DNA from 2 places in the Roseibium sp. AWQ4_254 genome. Region 1 is predicted to be linked to the other one. Evidence: riboswitches for the same ligand, from Rfam matches in the RefSeq annotation. Region 1 holds a riboswitch; the other holds the start of a gene.

Region 1 (6,817 bases):
TGTTTCTAGTATGGTTTTCGAATTTGAAATACGCTTCGGCGGTTTCTGCTAAAGTGAAGCGTATTTCAACTTCACCACACTAGGGGGGTATCAGTTCAGGCTGCGGATCGCATCGGGCAGATCGAGCGAGAAGGCCGGAATTGTAACATCAAACAGGGTTCCGTCCGGCCGTTCCATGGCATAGGAGCCGGCCATGATGCCATTGTCGGTTGCCAGCGGGCATTGGGAGGAATATTCAAACGTCTCTCCAGGCTCGATCACCGGCTGTTCCCCGACGACCCCCTCGCCGCGGACTTCAGCCAGCCGCCCCAGCCCATCGGTGATCTGCCAGTAGCGGGTCTTGAGCTGAACCGGTTCTTCGCCGCCATTGTGGATCTCGATCATATAGGCCCAGATAAATTCGCACTGTTCCGGTTTCGACTCATCGTCCAGATAAAACGGCTCGACAGAGACTTCGATCCCTTGCGTAATGGCGCTATAGCTGCCTGACACGGTTGTTCCTTCAAGACTGGCGCGGTGATCCGCAACTTCCCGAGGGCTTATAGGGCGAATGACATAAGCGTGAAAGAGACCCGCTTGTGATTTTGTGAATGTTTTTGCATTTACAACACGCTTTCCGCAAAGCCGGGTCCCCCGAAAGAGTGCCGGCACTGCCCAACTGATGGATCCTGCCCGTGTTTGATGCGCGTATCCGCCCCTTGATCGATCCCCCTTTGAACGCTCTGGGCCGCCAGTTGGCCCGGGCCGGGATCGGTCCGAACAGCGTCACTGTGACCGGTTTTGCGTTTGGCCTCGGCGCCGCCCTTGCCATTGCCGCAGGCTTCCCCTTGCTCGGCTGTGTTCTGATCGCCCTCAACCGTCTGGCCGATGGCCTGGACGGAGCCGTTGCCCGGGCGACCCGGAAGACCGACCTTGGCGGCTATCTGGACATCACGCTGGATTTCTTTTTCTACGGCGCCATTCCACTTGCCTTTGCCATCAATGCTCCGGAACAGAACGCCCTGCCTGCCGCAGCCCTTCTTTGCAGCTTCTATGCCAACGGCTCCGCCTTTCTGGCCTTTGCCATCATGGCAGAAAGGCGGGGTCTTGAGACAGAAAAGCAGGGTGCAAAATCGCTTTACTATCTGAACGGCCTTGCCGAGGGCACGGAAACCATTGCGCTTTTCCTCTTGATGGCGCTGTTTCCCGTCTGGTTCCCCGTGCTCGCCTGGGGTTTTGCCGCGATCTGTTTTGTTTCCGCATTTGCGCGGGTGCTGACTGGTGTAAAATTGTTTTCTGGAAAACTGACTTGAGTTTCTTGCTCTTAGGTCAAATCGGATTCTGAGAACAAAATTTCCAGAATTGCTCCGCTGCGAAAGACCGTGCGGCTATCGCCTTTCGCACAAAACCGAAACTGCGCGGAACCTCTGGCTGCAGGCCGAGAATCCTGCATCGCCCCAAATGTTTTGGCAGAGCTTGTTCTGCAATAACTGAAACTCCCAAATCCGCTTCAACAAGGGCAATGATTGAATTGATCTGAAGGATTGTATGCGCCACCCGCGGCACCACTCCCAAGGCTGCGAACCATCGCTCGACCAGCGGACCACTGCCACCTTTGGTCAAAATAAACGGGAACCTTGCCAAATCCGAAGGCGTTACAGTGTCGTGCATTGCCAGACTATGATGTTCCGCAACAAGCGCAACAAGCCTGTCGGTAGTTACGGAGGCAATTTCGAGTTCTTCATCCTCTGGAAGCGACATGATTGCCAGATCAACCAGTCCGTCTTCCAGGCATTGGGCAAGCTGTTCATCGGGGAATTCCATAATTTCGACATTGATCCCCGGAAACACCCTTGCGAAAGCCGATAAGATACCCGGAAGGATCTGGAATGACGCCGAAGATCCGAAAGACCCAAGGCGCACAGTGCCGCTTCTAAAACTTTTGAGGTCTTCCAGTTGCTTGAGAACCTGCTGCTGCAGTTGATCTGCTCGATCAGCGTAGTCAGACAGAGCCATGCCTTCATCGGTAAGGCTCAGTGGACGCGTTCCACGTACCAGCAGCGGCATTCCGAGAGAGAGCTCAAGCTGAGCTATACCCTTGCTTATCGCGGGCTGACTGACCCCCAAAACCCGCGCAGCCTCTGAAACGCTGCCATATCGCTGGACGAGACCGAGTGCACGGGCGACTGTCATTGAAATATCAGGAACGGACATAGCGAAACTATAACTTCAAGTTATTTTTTTATCCAATTCAATTCTGAGACTCCTGCCATTGGCCTCCGGGCCTTCACCGATACCAACCTTTTCCGGGACTCTCCGAAAATGACGCTTCAAGCCTGGCTGGCCTTTGCCGCCACCTCTCTCGTCCTTACCATAACCCCTGGCCCGAGCATTCTTCTGGCGATGGTGCATTCCCTAAATTACGGTCCGCGCAAGACGGTCTTCACAGCCCTTGGAGACATTTCTGCAAACGCGATCCAGATGCTGATTGTGGCTGCAGGTCTGGGTTTTGTTATCACCAGATCCGAGCTGGCCTTTCAAACAATCAAGTGGAGCGGTGTTGCAGTGTTGCTGTTCATGAGCTTTCGAATGTACAGGACCTCATCAGCCAAGAGGGAAATCCCTGCCGTTCCGCATGCGGCCAGTGCTTTCAAGCTCTACGTCTCCGGCTTTTTGGTTGCCGCAGCGAACCCAAAAGCACTCGTGTTTTTCACGGCCTTCTTTCCGCAGTTTCTCGACACACAGATCCCCTTGGCTGGCCAGCTTTTGACCATGTGCCCGACGATTGCCGTGCTCGATCTTATGTTCGTAATGCTCTATGCGCTTGGCGCAAAACGCGCTCTTGGTTTTCTGCAGAACCATCCGCAGCTCATGAGCCGTATCGGCAGCGCAACGCTCGCCGCAGCAGCCGGGGCCATGGGCCTGGTTGCGAAAGTCTCCTGACTTAAGTTTCAGCGGTCACACTGATCTGCCCGGAACCGATCGATCCAGTCCCGGTTGACCTCATCCGACAGTTTGGCGACCGGCAGTTCGATGCCCCGTGCGCCGTCCGGATCAAGGCCAAGACGGTCAAAGATCGTGGTGAGGACCTGTTCCGGGTCGGACGACAGCGCATCATAGGAGATCCGCAGCGGCTGAAGGCCCTCCTCTTGGAACCAGCGGTTCCAGGCCACATCATACCGGGTCATCTGGTCCAGATGCAGCCGGATCAGGTCCGGGTCATAGGCCAGTTCGCGGGGCGGCGACAGTCTTTCCAGTTCGGACCCGTCCGGCGCCTTGTGCCAGAGCCCGCTCTGGCTCGCCTTCACAAAGGACACTGCCTGGGCGACCTTGTCCTTCCGGGTCAGATGAATGAACAGTGTCTTGCCAAAAGCAGCTTCAATGCGGGCCGCGTGGGTCGCCAGATCGGGAAAAAGGGTTTTGAGCTGCCCGGTAAAATAGGCAAAGCTCTTGCCCTGCAACCGGAGCCCGAAGAGGCTGGTGCCCGCCCTGCCCTGATCGCGTGCCGCCTCCAAGAGCGCTGTCAGCCGGTCCCGGCCGCTGGCATAGCTCTGCCCGCCAAGTCCGAGATAGTCCTGCCACTCGTCAAGACTGTTGTCGTGAAAATAGGATTTTGGATTGCCTGCCTTTCCTGTCGCCGCCAGCAGCTTGCACAACAGCGTGCTGCCGCTGCGCGGCGAGGTGCAGATGACAAAGGCCTGATAGGCAGCTCCATGCGTACTGGACATGATTTTCGTTCACTTGCCTAAAGAGGATGCTGGCTCTTAACCTTGTTTTTGAAATAATTTTAATCGGTTATGTTTCGATCTTCACCTTAAAAAACAAGATTAAGCAGCTCGAATTCACTTCAACCTGCTGGTCTAATTCGCAGAAATCCGGAGCCCCTGTGCGGATCCGGGATCAAATCGCGCCCAGAGCCTTTTCGACATCTTCCAGAAGATCCAGTGGATCTTCCAAGCCGACAGACAGGCGTAGCATGCCGTCGCTGATGCCCAGTTCTGCACGGGCCTCGTCCCCGATGGACTGATGGGTTGTCGTCGCCGGATGGGTGATCAGGCTCTTGGCATCGCCCAGATTGTTGGATAGCCGGATGACCTCCAGCGCATTGGTGAAGCGGAAAGCAGCCTCCTTGCCGCCCTCGATTTCCACGGCCAACATGGTGGACCCGCCGCGCATCTGCCGTTTGACAATGTCAGCTTGAGGATGGTCGTCCCGGCCCGGATAGATGAGCTGCTTCACCTTGGCTTGGCCGGCCAAAAAGTCCGCGATCTGGCCAGCGGTTTCCGTCTGCCGGGCGACACGAAGGGGGAGCGTCTCCAGCCCTTTCATCAGCACCCAGGCATTGAACGGGCTCATATGTGGGCCGGTATGCTTGACAAAGGGCATCACCTCGTCGGCGATCCATTCCTCGCCGGACAGGATCACACCGCCGAGACAGCGGCCCTGACCATCAATATGTTTGGTCGCGGAATAGACCACAACGTCGGCGCCCAGCTGCAGCGGGGACTGAAAAAGCGGCGTTGCAAACACATTGTCGACAATCAGCCGTGCACCGGCCGTTTTTGCGATCCCGGCAACAGCGGCAATGTCGATCACCTCCAGGGTCGGATTGGTCGGGCTTTCCAGGAACAGCGCCTTTGTGTTGGGTTTCACTGCCGCCTTCCACTGGTCCAGATCCGTGCCGTCCACGAGCGTGCTCTCCACGCCGAAGCGCGGCAGCAGGGTTTCGCAGATATAGCGGCAGGAGCCGAACAGGGCCTTGGCGGCCACCACATGATCTCCCGCCTTTACGGAAGCCATCAGGGCCAGATTGACGGCCGCCATGCCACTGGCCGTGCCCCGGGCCGCTTCCGCCCCTTCCAGCGCCTTGATCCGGTCTTCAAACATGGAAACGGTCGGGTTGGCATAGCGCGAATAGACAAAGCCCGGATCCTCGCCATTGAAGCGGGCTTCAGCTGCCTCGGCCGTGTCATAGACAAAGCCCTGGGTCAAATACATGGCTTCTGAGGTCTCACCAAAGGGGGAGCGCACGGTGCCGCCATGCACCAGCGAGGTTGCCGGACGCCACGTCTTGTTTCCGGTTTTGGTGGTCTCAGTCATCTTGTTCCATCGCTCCAAACGCAAAAAACCCCAGCCGCAGGACCGGGGTTTGCACCTCCGGCCTTTTTAGCAAGTTGTTTAACGTGGCTGCAAGCCGGCCGGCCCAAATCACCACACAATCTCTGTGTCCTAAGGGAAAAGCGCTGCCGGGTCAATCATCCTGCGCGAAATCGCCCGGGCAGGCGACAAACACGGTTGGCGTTGGCGGCGCCATCCTTTAAGGATTCCAGATTGATGATCAAATAGGACCTTTCAATGAACGCGACAGCGGGGCAGGCCCTGGCGGGCAGCGCAACTCTGGAGGCGGACGGTATTCTGCCGGAACGCATCATTCACGAGATGTTTGCCGCCGGAGAAATCACGGCCGCCGAACCGCCGGTCGACGGGCAGGTTCAACCCGCCAGCCTCGATCTTCGCCTCGGCCAGGTCGCCTACCGGGTGCGCGCCAGTTTCCTGCCCGGCCCGGACAGCACGGTTGCAGGCCGCCTGGACGCCCTGAAACTGCATACGGTTGACCTGAAAGAGGGCGCGGTTCTGGAAACCGGCTGCGTCTATATCGTGCCGCTGCAGGAAAGCCTGGCGCTGGCGGCGGATATTTCGGCAACAGCCAATCCGAAAAGCTCCACCGGGCGGCTGGATGTCTTCACCCGGGTCATCACCGACCATGGCCATGCCTTCGACACGGTGCCTGCGGGCTATCACGGACCGCTTTATGCGGAAATTTCCCCCCTTACCTTTCCGATCCTGGCCCGCAGCGGCTCGCGCCTCAGCCAGATCCGCTTCCGGCGCGGGCACACGCTGATTGCCGATGAAAAACTGGAAGAGGTGCACAAGACGCACACGCTTATGAGCGGCGGCAATGAACGCATTGGCGGCGGGGTTCAGCTCTCCATCGATCTGGAGGGCGGCGGCCCGGACAGCCTGATCGGCTACCGCGCCAAACACCATTCCGGCCTGATTGATGTGGATGTGGTCGGCGCGCAGCACCCGCTCGACTTCTGGGAGCCGGTCTACCGGCGCCAGAAGGCGGAGCTTATCCTGGACCCGGATGCGTTTTATATTCTGGTCAGCCAGGAGGCGGTCCATGTGCCGCCGGATTTTGCCGCCGAGATGGTGCCGTTCGATCCTCTGGTGGGCGAGTTCCGCGTGCACTATGCCGGGTTCTTTGACCCCGGTTTCGGCCATGCGGGCGCCGGCGGCATCGGCTCACGGGCGGTGCTGGAGGTCCGCTCCCATGATGTGCCTTTCCTTGTGGAACACGGCCAGACCATCGGCCGCCTCGTCTATGAGCACATGGCTGAACGGCCTGCCAGCCTCTATGGCGAGGGGATCGGCTCCAACTATCAGGGCCAGGCTTTGAAACTGTCGAAACACTTCAAGGCCTCTGCCTGATCCTGCATGGCTTTCAAGACCGTTACACGCGAATTCGAAGGCTTTCTGGAGGACCGGAAATCCCGTTTTCTGGCGCATCTGGTGCCGATAGAGCTGTTTGAGCCGCGTCTTGAGGAGCTGCGCAAGGACCACCGCAAGGCCAATCATGTGGTCAGCGCCCACCGGCGCCTTCTGGAAGACGGCCGGATCGAGGAAAGCGGCAAGGATGACGGCGAACCCGCCGGGACCTCCGGCATGCCGACCTTGCGGGTTCTGCAAGGGGCTGGACTGATCAATTGCGGCGTGCTGATCGTGCGCTATTTCGGCGGCACGAAACTGGGCGGCGGCGGCCTGGCCCGGGCCTATT
Region 2 (6,817 bases), on a different contig from region 1:
GCACAAGACGCCGGCCAGCGTCTGCACGAGCCGGCTTATCAGGACATGATCAAACGTCTTTAGAGGAAAGCCGCGCAGGCAAATCCTATTTGTTCTTGCAGCCCGGCTGACCTATATCTTGCCCAGCGATGCGCCGGATGTATCCCCTGTCAAAGACCCCCACCATGGAGAGCCCCCTGTGAGCACAGATCAGGAGACACGGCTGGAGAAGCTTGAAGTCGACCTTGCCCATGCCCAGAACACCATTGACGATCTCAACGGTGTGGTCATTGCCCAGGGCAAACAGATCGACCGGCTTACCCGGGCGCTCAGCCAGATGACCGATCAGGTGGAAGAGCTGATGGACAATGTCCTGCCCCAGCCCCCGGTGGAAAAACCGCCCCATTACTGATCCCGGTGCAGTTCAAAAACGGATGTGTCCCATGAAAAATACCCGCCTGACCCTGGTTGCCCGTCCTGACGGACGTCTTGGCCCGGAGCATTTCAAGACGGTTGACGAGCCCCTCCCTCTGCTTGAAGACGGCAAGGCGCGGGTGCGGATTGTCTATGTGTCTTTGGATCCGGCCATGCGCGGCTGGGTGTCACCTGCAACGGACAGCTACATTCCCCCGGTCGAACTGGGTGAGACCATGCGCTCCCTGGGCGTCGGCATCGTGGAAGACAGCCGCTCGGATGCTTATCAAAAAGGCGACTGGGTCAGCGGCATGACCGGCTGGACCGAATATCTGGACGTCGCCCCTGGTCAGCTGAGTGTTGTGCCGAAAACCGCGCAGATCGAAGATTATTGCGGCTTGCTTGGTCTGCCCGGGATCACCGCCTATCACGGTCTTGTCGTGGAAGGTGAACCCAAGGAAGGCCAGACCCTTTGCGTTACCGGTGCTGCAGGATCCGTCGGCTCCCTTGTTGGCCAGATCGGTAAGGCCCTGGGACTGAGGGTCATCGGCATTGCCGGCACGCAGGAAAAATGCGACTGGCTTGTCAATGAGCTTGGCTTCGACGCGGTTCTAAACTACCGGACCGACGATCTGGACAATGGCCTGAAGGCTGTGGCCCCGGACGGGATCGACCTTCATTTTGAAAATGTCGGCGGCGCCCCCTTCAACGCGGCGCTGCAAAACATGAGGGCCCACGGGCGGATGATCATGTGCGGGTTCATCTCCGTGTATAATGGTGAAGGCATCGCCCCCGCTCCGGATATGACCGCAATCGTCCGCAAGCGCCTCACCCTCAAGGGCTTCACCATGCCGGACCACTATGCGCGCTATCCGGAGTATTTCGAGGCGCTCGGCAAACTGCTTGCTGATGGCAAACTGACCTACAGGCTGGACATTGAAGCGGGTCTGGAGAATGCTCCGGCCGTGATCAACAAACTGTTTGACGGCACCAATACCGGCAAACTGGTGGTCAAGGTGTCCGATCCATAAGATGCGCCAGATTTTTCAAGGCTTTTCACGGCTCTGTGGGCCGGGTTGCCAAGGCTGGCTGGACATGGCATAAGCCCCGCCATCATCAAGAGAAGGGCTGGCGCCCTCGCCAACCTGCCAACCGGGCAAGGTGGTTTCCGCACCAGGGATGCGGCTGGGGCTTCTGAACAGAAGATCCCGGCAACAAAGCGGTTGATTGCATGCGCCAGTCCTCCTCGGGCAACCGATGGAGGATTTTTTGTTTCAAGACCCCCTCGCAGGACGTGCAGCCGTTCTGATCGAAGACTGTCCCGACGGACCGGCCGCCTGCGCCGACCGGACCGTGTGGCTGGAAGCGGCGGAGGACTGCGTGCTTTTGCATCTGAAGAGCCTGCGCCTTCTGGGCGGCTTGCCGAAGCACAAGACACCGCTGTCCGCCGACCAGCGGGATCGCCGCCTGAAGGACCTCCTGCGGCTATGGGCGGCAGGGTGCACCTGTGCGATTGATGAGGATCTCTTTGCGGACCTGCTTAACAGGCCGAGCCGCTGACACATCCGCTCTGTGTGTCTGCACCGCCGCAGGACAATGAGAGCTTGCGGCCTTGCCTATTTCGGCACCGGACGAGGCCGGCCGTCATCGTCCACCGAGACAAAGGTAAAGTGGGCTTCAGTGACTTTTTCCCGGTGGCCGTAGCGATGGCGCAGGGCCCAGGATTCCAGCCGGATTTCCATGGAGGACGTGCCAACCCGCACAATATCGGTATAGACGCAAAGGACATCGCCCACATGAACAGGGCGGATGAATTTCATCTTGTCCACGGCGATGGTCACCACCCGGCCCTCTGCCCGCTGCCCCCCCGCGATACCACCTGCAAGGTCCATTTGCGACAGCACCCAGCCACCGAAAATGTCCCCGGCCGCATTGGTGTCAGCCGGCATGGCCATGGTCCGCAATGTCAATTCGCCGCGCGGCTTTTCCTGTTCGTCGCTCACGTCAGGCCCCTCTTCCTGTCAAACTTTGAAAGAGACTAGAAGGTTTGGCGGCCCTGTTGCACCACTAAAAGCGTTAATATGAACGGGAAACGCTGTTCTTCAGCGGTTTTTTTGATCACTCGCACGAGAAAAGCGGCAGCGTGAGCTGCCGCCGGGTGCTTGAGAAAAGGCCCCTTTGGCCAGGATTTACAGCGTTGCCGCCTGCTCCAGAAACGCGCGGTCTTCCAGGCAATAATATCCCGAAATCCGGCTGATGGTGCCCGAACGTTTCCAGTCATTCAGCACCCGGCTGACATTTTCGCGCGCCGCCCCGGCCATATTGGCGATGTCAGCCTGGCTAAGCTTGTAGTGGATCAAGGTCCGGCCATCATCCAGTGTCTTGCCGAAGGTCTCCGACAATTGCAGCAAGGTTTGCGCCACCCGTCCGGGCAAGGGTAAGAACGAGCGGGCGGCCAGAACGTCATTGGCGTGGCGCAGGCGCTTGCCGACAATGGACAGCATATGCCGGTAGACGGCCGGGTGCTCGTCGGAAAAGCGCTGGAAAGCTGCCTTTTCGATAAAGGCCAACTGGGCCTCCTTCAGGGCACTCACCGTCGCCGAGCGGGGACGCCCGTCCAGCAGCGCCAGTTCACCCACCAGATCGCCCGGCCCCAGAACCGCAAGCAGCTGCTCGTCACCGTCGACGGACAGGAGCGACACTTTGAGCGAACCTTCCAGAACCGCATAACAGCCATTTCCCGGATCGCCATTTTCAAACAGAATTGTGCCGGATGCGAGTTTCATTGGCCGGGCCAGACGGGACAGGCCAACAGCCAGGTCCGGCTCCAGGCCTTCCAGAGAAAAGCTGTTCTTTAAGAAGTCTTTGATTTCTGCCACATTTACCCCCTGCCAAGGAATTCACGACACAAAGTTCAGGCCACGCGCAATCCTGTGATGTCCGTCACGTGCGTTCAAGAAAAAAATCCCTATATCAATAGGCATGGAAGCGGGGCCGCCCCTCCCCCTTCCTGACCTCCACGAAAAACGGTCCTGTTCCCCGCAGGACCGTTTTTTCGTTCCAGCCAGCCAAAACGCCAGCCAACCGGCCGTATCCAGCCCCAGGACCATCAATTTAAAAAAACGTCCTTGCGCTCCAGAGTATGAAAGAACCTTTCACTGGACAGAACTTCATACTGGCATTCGCGAATGCCGATTTTGCGGCGCGGCTCATCCCGCATAAGCCGGTCATCTGAGCGGCCCGGAATGCAGGCCACGAAACTGCGGTCGCCCATCCCGTCAAAGTGATTGAGCAAAAGCCGGTGCAATTCTTCTACATCGGCCGTTGGCGGCAGCGGCTCGGCCCTGGGCAAAAGCTTGAGATTGTGCGGCTTTGCCAGACGGGAGAGCCGCAAGGTCTTCAGACCGGGCTGCAGCGGCGAAATAATCAGCGGCGGCGTGTCATAGCCTGCCCGCTCCACGGCCCGGAACACGAGCCGGGCCAGTGCCGTTCTGGCCAGAAGGCCATCACGCACCGCCACAAAATCCGGAGCCCGCTCCATCAGCACGCTGTAGCGCGTCAGCTGCGCCATCGCTTCTTCCAGCAGGATTTCGTCTGGCAGCAACTTGAAGAAAGCCCGCCTGCCCAGTTTCTCGCGGGTGAACATGCGCGGGCCATAGGTCTCTTTCATGCGTGTGCTGACAGGAGACACCCGGTCGCCGCTGAAGGCAAGCGTGAGGCCGAACAGGACGCTGCTGCCAACCTTTTCCGCCGTTTCCTGCAAGGGCCGGAACTCCCGGGGCCAGAGCTCGGATGCCACCAGCGCGCCAACCGCGCTCAGACGGCCGCGCTCCGCGAGGTCACGCAGCGCCCGGTCCACGCCAAAGGCAAGACCGTAATCCAAGGCACCTAGAGTAATTCGTTTCATAAAATCTGACAGGCAGGCCGGGTGAAAGGGAACGCCCCCTCCCTGCGGCATTCCACAAGCTATTGCAAGTCTTGGCTCGGCCCCTGGGCTGATTTTGAAAGCAAAGCGCGCTTATCTTGCAACAATCGGCTCAAAGACAGGACCCTTCAGGCCACTTACGCGATAAACCACCAGTTTTTCCAGTCGAACGCCTTTGACTTCCCGGTTCAAAACAGCAATTTTCTCGATATTTCCAAAGCTGTTGCTCAATTGATCTGCGCGGTCGCGCCTTTTTTCGGTCACATAAAGTCCCGGTCTGTCGAAGAGACCAGCGTCAGGCGCCGGACGCATCACGTAGCGCAGCGGTTCACTTGTCTGGAAAACCGGCAGGTCTTTCTTAAACAGAAAATCAAGCTGCGCGTTCAGGCCGTAGCTGGTGGTCAGCACGAAAGATGCATCGGCCTGCTGCGCCAGTCCTTTCAACTCCAAACCGATTTCCGGCCAGCCGCGCAGCTGGAAGGTCGGGTCCTTGCGCGCCAGCGCTCCGGTCAGGGGCCAGACCGCATGAACCTGAACCAGCCCGGCCACGGCGAGCCCCAGCACAACGGCACCGACACCGATCCGGCGCCAGAGAGCCTTCCCTGCCTGCCCATGCGTGACGAACACCGCCGCCAGAATGGCCAAGGCAGGAAAGAGCGGGGCCGGCCAGTTGGCCTGAACCCGGGCATGGAGAGAATGAAAACACAGATAGGCCAGAAACGGCAGGCATGTCAGCAGCACCAGAGAAGGAGCGCTCTGCCGTTCGCGCAGTCCCCTGACGAAAAGGCCCACGCCCGCAAGAGCCAGAAGGGCGGTCAAGGGATTGAGCAAACCCAGAAAGGCCCCGAGAAATTCCAAGATGTATCTGGTCGTGAAGCCGCCGCTGCCGGCCCGGCCGAATTGCTTGTAAAAGCTTGCCCAGTCGTGGAGATGGTTCCAGTAAAGGACTGGCGCAAAGCACAAGAGCGCAATCAGCCCGCCGGCCCAGAGCTGCCAAGTGCGCCACCAGCGCCGCTCCTGTGGCACCCACACAAGCCACAGGACAATACCGGCCCCCAGAAACAGGACGGAATATTTTGAAAGCAAACCGCCCCCGGCCATCAGGCCGGTCAACAGCAACCAGGACGCATTGCGTGATCTGACCAGTTCGGCCAGGGTCCAGAAGGTCAGCCCCCAGAACAGAACAGACGGGGCATCCGGAGTGGCGAGAATCCCGCCAATGCCCACCAGAAGGCTGGTGTTGAGAAACAGCACCGCCCAACCGGCACAGCGCGCATCATAAAGGATCACCACCGTGCGCCAGAGCGCGAGCGACCCGATCAGGCCGGAGACAATCACCATGGCCCGCACGGCAAAGACCGTATCACCGAAGACGGCCTGCCCCAGCGCGATCCACCAGCCGATCATGGGCGGGTGGTCAAAATAGCTCAGCGCCGGAAAGAGCCCCCACAGACGGTAATAGGCTTCATCTTCCACAAACCAGGCATTTGCGGCCGCAAACCCCTTCAGGGCCGTGATCAGTCCGATGATCCAAAAAAGCCCCGCCGGCCGCAGGAAAAACGGCAGATTGTCGATGGTCCGTGGCACGCGCGTCACTCTTCCAGAAACCTTGGGGCTCTCACAGGTTCAGGCTCAGGACTTGCGCCAGGTCAGCGCCGAGCTGGCCGCATAGTTCCAAACGGCTCCCATCACGGCACCGGCTGTCCCGGCCACCCACCAGTAATCCGGGTCCATATAAACCAGATTGGCAACCCCCACATTGGCCAGAACCCCGACCGAGCAGACCGCATAGAAGGTCAGAAGACCGAAGAGAGCCTTCACCCCGTGCAGACGCCGGTCGCGGTAGGTCAGCTGGTTGTTGAGAAAGAAGTTCGAGGTCATGGCAACGAAAGACGCTGCGGTCTGCGCCAGATTGAACTCCAGGCCGCCGAGCAGGAACAGCCGCAGCGCCAGCAAATGCACAAAGAGGCCACTTGCGCCGACAAGGCCGAACATCAGGAAGCGAACGGAGACCACATCCCCGAAATATTTCGACAACAGCAACCCGAAATAATCCAGCGTCACCAGCGTATCCAGCTTGCTTTCGCCGTGCTGGCGCTCGCGGAAGGTGAAGGGCAGTTCCTTGATGGTCAGTGCACCACCGGCACTTGAGACCAGATCCAGCAGGATCTTGAACCCCTGGGGTGAGAGTTTGGGAGCCAGCTCTTCCGCCTTGGCCCGCCGGACCATGAAAAAGCCGCTCATCGGATCGCTTAACGTGACATGGAGCAGCTTCTGCGCCAGGCTGTTGGCAATGTTGGACCCCCAGGCGCGGACCGCCGACAGACCCTCGCCCACCGTGCCGCCCTCCACCTTGCGGCTCGCGACCACCAGATCCGTGCCCTCTTCCCGGATGGCCGCCAGCATGTGCGGCAGCAGCGTTTCGTCATGTTGGAGATCCGCGTCCATGACTGCCACATAGGGCGCCGACGAAGACAGAATGCCCTCCACGCACGCCCC

What was found. Region 1 has a riboswitch for S-adenosylmethionine ahead of ACXAIC_RS18730 (O-succinylhomoserine sulfhydrylase). Riboswitches for the same ligand answer to the same signal wherever they lie in the genome.
Region 2: another riboswitch for S-adenosylmethionine. It lies ahead of ACXAIC_RS10130 (hypothetical protein); the one in region 1 lies ahead of ACXAIC_RS18730 (O-succinylhomoserine sulfhydrylase).

What each region holds. Positions count from the first base shown of each region.
Region 1 is NZ_JBSWYH010000025.1:99,145-105,961, forward strand. It holds gene apaG (Co2+/Mg2+ efflux protein ApaG) at 91-492, opposite strand; gene ACXAIC_RS18710 (CDP-alcohol phosphatidyltransferase family protein) at 675-1,292, shown strand; gene ACXAIC_RS18715 (LysR substrate-binding domain-containing protein) at 1,309-2,172, opposite strand; gene ACXAIC_RS18720 (LysE family translocator) at 2,302-2,922, shown strand; gene ACXAIC_RS18725 (Stf0 family sulfotransferase) at 2,931-3,707, opposite strand; gene ACXAIC_RS18730 (O-succinylhomoserine sulfhydrylase) at 3,880-5,079, opposite strand; SAM riboswitch at 5,125-5,204, opposite strand; gene ACXAIC_RS18735 (2'-deoxycytidine 5'-triphosphate deaminase) at 5,335-6,471, shown strand; gene ACXAIC_RS18740 (YigZ family protein) at 6,478-6,817, shown strand, end outside.
Region 2 is NZ_JBSWYH010000011.1:2,342-9,158, forward strand. It holds gene ACXAIC_RS10115 (NUDIX hydrolase) at 1-63, shown strand, start outside; gene ACXAIC_RS10120 (SlyX family protein) at 179-391, shown strand; gene ACXAIC_RS10125 (NADP-dependent oxidoreductase) at 423-1,424, shown strand; SAM-I-IV-variant riboswitch at 1,502-1,622, shown strand; gene ACXAIC_RS10130 (hypothetical protein) at 1,663-1,953, shown strand; gene ACXAIC_RS10135 (acyl-CoA thioesterase) at 2,010-2,348, opposite strand; gene ACXAIC_RS10140 (Crp/Fnr family transcriptional regulator) at 2,583-3,272, opposite strand; gene ACXAIC_RS10145 (ChbG/HpnK family deacetylase) at 3,503-4,300, opposite strand; gene ACXAIC_RS10150 (ArnT family glycosyltransferase) at 4,412-5,905, opposite strand; gene ACXAIC_RS10155 (glycosyltransferase family 2 protein) at 5,951-6,817, opposite strand, start outside.